DNA from 2 places in the Brevundimonas sp. FG128 genome. Region 2 is predicted to be linked to the other one. Evidence: predicted binding sites of a transcription regulator. Region 2 holds the regulator's gene; the other holds the start of a gene.

Region 1 (2,394 bases), on a different contig from region 2:
CGCGACGGCACGCCGGTGACGCGCCAGACCTGCCCGGTGGTGTTCGGCGAGCCGGGCACCAACGGCCAGCACGCCTTCTTCCAGCAGATACACCAGGGTCCGCAGACCGTGCCGGCCGAGTTCGTGATCGTGGCCAAAACCCACGCCGATGCGCCGGAATCGCCGCTCTGGTCGAATGCGATCGCCCAGGGGCAGGCCCTGATGCTGGGCAAGACGATCGAGGCGGCCAAGGCGGAAGGCCTGGCCCAGCGGCTGTCGGAGGACCAGGCTGGGCGTCTGGCCTCTCATCGCACCTTCACCGGCAACCGGCCCTCGACGGCCATCGTCATGGAGCGGCTGACGCCCCAGGCCCTGGGTGCGCTCCTGGCCCTCTATGAGCACAAGACCTTCGTCGAGGGCGTGATCTGGGACATCAACAGCTTCGACCAATGGGGCGTCGAACTGGGCAAGGTGCTGGCCAAAGCGATCCTGAAGGACGTCCACGCCGGCGCTCCGTCCGCCGATCTGGACCCGTCCACCTCCGCCTTGATGACCCGGCTGATGGGCTGACGAAAAAGGGCCCGGCCTTGCGGCCGAGCCCTCGGGTCGTTTTGTACTGGGACCGGCTTACCAGCGGCGGTCGTAGCGGTAGTCGCGGCGATAGTCCCGGCGGTCGTGACGCGTGTCACGACGGTAGTCGCGGTAGTCGCGGCGCTGTTCCCAGCGAGGGTCGCGGCTGTTGATGCCGTGATCGCGCTCCCAGTGGCCCTGGTTCCGGTAGCAGCGGCCGCCGCGATAGTATTCGCAGCCCGAGCCGCGATTGGTCGCCACAGCGCCAAGGGCCGCACCAGCCAGGGCGCCGCCAGCGATGTAGGTCCCGTCGCCATTGCCGACCAGGGCGCCGGCCAGCCCGCCGACGGCAGCGCCGATCAGGGCGTTCTGGCCGCTGTTGTTGTCGCGATCGCGATAGGACTGGGCCGAGGCGGGCGCCGCCATAAGGGTCATGGCCACGACGGGAGCGGCGGCGACGGCGGTGATCTTCAGCATCTTCGACATGGTCGATCTCCTTTATTTTTGTGCTCGATCGAAGGTCCGACAAGGGAATGCGTCGAGCGTTGGGTTGGTTCTAACCCGCCGTGCTTGAACGCGGCCGGAGGGGCGCGTTCATTTCCGGTTCATTTGTCGCGGAAGTTTCGTGCGTCCGCGCTTGACGGCGTCGCCCCCTCTGCCTAACTCCCGCTCGCGTTAGCACTCTCGACGGTCGGCTGCCAAAACGGCGATCGCGACGAGGCTGACCGACCGTTTCAAATCGCCCCATCCGGGGGATCAAGGGAGAGAACCGATGGCGTTTCGTCCGCTCGGCGACCGCGTGCTGGTCAAGCGCGTTGAAGAAGAATCCAAGACCAAGGGCGGGATCATCATCCCCGACACCGCCAAGGAAAAGCCGCAGGAAGGCGAAGTCGTCTCCGTCGGCCCCGGCGTTCGTGACGAATCCGGCAAGGTCAACGCCCTGGAACTGAAGGCCGGCGACCGCATCCTGTTCGGCAAGTGGTCGGGCACGGAAGTGAAGATCGACGGCGACGACCTGATCATCATGAAAGAGTCGGACGTCCTGGGCGTCCTGTCCTGAACGTGAATCGTGATGCGTGACTCGTGAGCGGCGCGTGATCGCGCTCTTACGAACCGCACCAATCACGACTTTCGATTCACCACTCACCTTTTCAAAGGAGCTGCCCGCATGGCCGCTAAAATCGTACACTTCAACACCGACGCGCGCGACAAGATGCTGCGCGGCGTCAACGTCCTCGCCAACGCCGTCAAGGTGACGCTCGGTCCCAAGGGCCGCAACGTCGTGATCCAGAAGTCCTTCGGCGCTCCGCGCTCGACCAAGGACGGCGTGTCGGTCGCCAAAGAGATCGAGCTGGAAGACGCCTTCGAGAACATGGGCGCCCAGATGATCCGCGAAGTCGCTTCGAAGACGAATGACAAGGCGGGCGACGGCACCACCACCGCGACCGTCCTGGCTCAGGCCATCGTGCAAGAGGGCCTCAAGGCCGTCGCCGCCGGCATGAACCCGATGGATCTGAAGCGCGGCATCGACAAGGCTGTCACGCTGGTCCTGCAAGAGATCAAGGACAAGTCCAAGCCCGTCTCGAACAACTCGGAAATCGCCCAGGTCGGCACCATCTCGGCTAACGGCGACAGCGAAATCGGTGAACTGATCGCCCAGGCCATGGCCAAGGTCGGCAACGAAGGCGTCATCACCGTCGAAGAAGCCAAGACCGCCGACACCACCGTCGACGTCGTCGAAGGCATGCAGTTCGACCGCGGCTACCTGTCGCCCTACTTCATCACCAACGCCGACAAGATGGAGGTTCAACTCGAAGAGCCGCTCATCCTGCTGTTCGAGAAGAA
Region 2 (2,394 bases):
GCGCAGATAGTTCAGGGCCGAAGCGATGGCGACCCAGGCGCCGGTGATCGAGGCCGTGCGGGTGCCGCCGTCGGCCTGGATGACGTCGCAGTCCAGCACCACCTGACGCTCGCCAAGAGCCTTCAGATCGACCACGGCGCGCAGGCTACGGCCGATCAGACGCTGTATCTCCTGGGTGCGGCCCGACTGCTTACCTGCCGCAGCCTCGCGGCGACCGCGCGTGTGAGTGGCGCGGGGCAGCATGCCGTATTCGGCCGTGACCCAGCCCTGGCCCTTGCCGCGCATCCAGCCGGGAATGCTCTCCTCGACCGAGGCCGTCACCAGCACCTTGGTGTGGCCGAATGTGATCAGGCACGAGCCCTCGGCATAGCGGTTGACGCCGGTCTCGATGGTCACGGGACGCAGTTGATCGTCGGTGCGTTGCGAATGGCGCATTGAGAGCACTCCTTGGAAGTCTGGCCTTGGAAGCCGTGGCGGCGGTGCTTATCCTGAAACCGTGAGCCTGTATGCCCCCAAAACCCCGCCGTTCGATGGCGCCCAGTCCCTGGCGGGATTGGCGGGGCTGGATGCGCGCGCTCGGGACATCTTCCGCCGGATCGTCGAGAGCTATCTGGAGACGGGCGAGCCGGTCGGATCACGCACCCTGTCGCTGGGCGGGATCGCCCTGTCGCCGGCCTCGATCCGCAATACGATGCAGGACCTGACCCTCGCCGGTCTGCTGGCCTCGCCCCATACGTCCGCGGGGCGGATCCCGACCCATGCGGGCCTGCGCCTTTTCGTCGACGGCCTGCTGGAGATCGGCGACCTGACTAAGGAGGAGCGGCGCGAGATCGACGGGCGGCTGGCCGGGCGGGGCCGGAACTTCGAATCCGCCCTGGACGAGGCGTCCAACCTGTTGTCAGGCTTGGCGGGTGGCGCGGGCGTGGTGTCGAGCCCGGTGCGCGAGTCCGGCGTCAAACACGTGGAGTTCGTGGCTTTGGGCGGGGATCAGGCCCTGGCGGTGATCGTCGCCGACGACGGTACGGTCGAGAACCGGATCATGACCCTGTCGGCGGGCGTCACGCCGTCCACCCTGGTCGAGGCCTCCAACTTCCTCAACGCGCGCCTGCGCGGCCGCCCCTTCGCCGACGCCAAGCGGGAGATGACGCACGAACTGGAAATCGCCAGACGCGAACTGGACCAGACCGCGGCCCGCCTGGTCGAAGACGGGTTCGCCGCCTGGTCCGGCGGGCCGGACCGTGAGCGCGCCCTGATCGTGCGCGGCCGCGCCAACCTGCTGCAGGACGGCGAGGGGCTGGCCGACCTGGAGCGGGTCCGCGTCCTGTTCGACGACCTGGAGCAGAAGGAACAGCTGATCGGCCTGCTGGACGGTGTCGATGCGGCCCAGGGCGTGCGCATTTTCATCGGCGCGGAAACACGGTTGTTTTCACTTTCGGGTTCCGCCGTGATCGCGGCGCCCTATATGAGCGGCCGACAACGGGTTCTGGGCGCCATCGGCGTCATAGGGCCTGCAAGACTGAACTACGCCCGTGTCATTCCGTTGGTGGACTATACCGCCCGGGTGCTGGGCCGGATGCTGGACGGGAACGACAAGTGAGCGACAAGCCCCTTAACGAAGACTTCAACGCAGACGCCGATATGGCCGAGACCAACGCTGAACACGGCCTGGATTCTCATCCGTCAGATGACCTGGCGCCGCTGGATGCCGTCATCGCCGAACGTGACGAGTGGAAGGACCGCGCCCTGCGCGTCGCCGCCGAGATGGAGAACCTTAAGCGCCGTTCGGAAACGCAGCAGAATGACGCTCGCGCCTTCGCCATCCAGCGCTTCGCCAAGGACCTGCTGGGCGTGGCCGACAATCTGGAGCGCGCCCTGATGGCCGCGCCCAAGGACGCCGAGGGCGCCACAGCCGGTCTGGTGACCGGACTGGAACTGACGCAGAAGGCCCTGCTTCAGGCCTTTGAAGGCAATGGGCTGAAACGTGTCGCACCCCAGGCGGGAGAGCCCTTCAACCCGCATCTGCACCAGGCGATGATGGAACAGCCGTCTGACACCGTGCCCGGCGGATCGGTGATCCAGACCATGCAGTCCGGCTTCGAACTGTTCGGCCGCACCGTCCGTCCCGCCATGGTGGTCGTCGCGGCCAAGGGGTCGGGCGCGCAAGGCTCCAACCCCTACAGCGGCGCACAGGCCGCCGAGGGTCAGGCCTTCGACGGCAAGGCCTGATCCAGGGTCGTCAGGCGGCGTCGGTCAGAACTGACGCCGCCAGGCCCCGATCAGGGCGAACTCCGGCGGCGCGTCCGCCACATGGCGCGGCTCGCGGCTGGCCACGGCTTGCAGCGTCATGCTCGATCCGTCCCATAGACGACGCTCGCCGCCCAGAATGAAATCGAC

Evidence for each region. Region 2 encodes HrcA, which represses chaperone genes, less so after heat shock. Its sites were predicted from a motif close to GTTAGCANTCNNNNNNNNNGANTGCTAAC; they were not measured.
Region 1: a site for HrcA is predicted at 1,224-1,252, ahead of groES (co-chaperone GroES). Genes of this name have one in related genera too.

Annotation. Positions count from the first base shown of each region.
Region 1 covers NZ_JBMDKP010000004.1:270,957-273,350, reverse strand. The annotation lists gene pgi (glucose-6-phosphate isomerase) at 1-549, shown strand, start outside; gene ACODSC_RS12855 (YMGG-like glycine zipper-containing protein) at 607-1,035, opposite strand; gene groES (co-chaperone GroES) at 1,322-1,609, shown strand; gene groL (chaperonin GroEL) at 1,718-2,394, shown strand, end outside.
Region 2 covers NZ_JBMDKP010000003.1:175,581-177,974, reverse strand. The annotation lists gene rph (ribonuclease PH) at 1-435, opposite strand, end outside; gene hrcA (heat-inducible transcriptional repressor HrcA) at 545-1,597, shown strand; gene grpE (nucleotide exchange factor GrpE) at 1,639-2,226, shown strand; gene ACODSC_RS09350 (S8 family peptidase) at 2,251-2,394, opposite strand, start outside.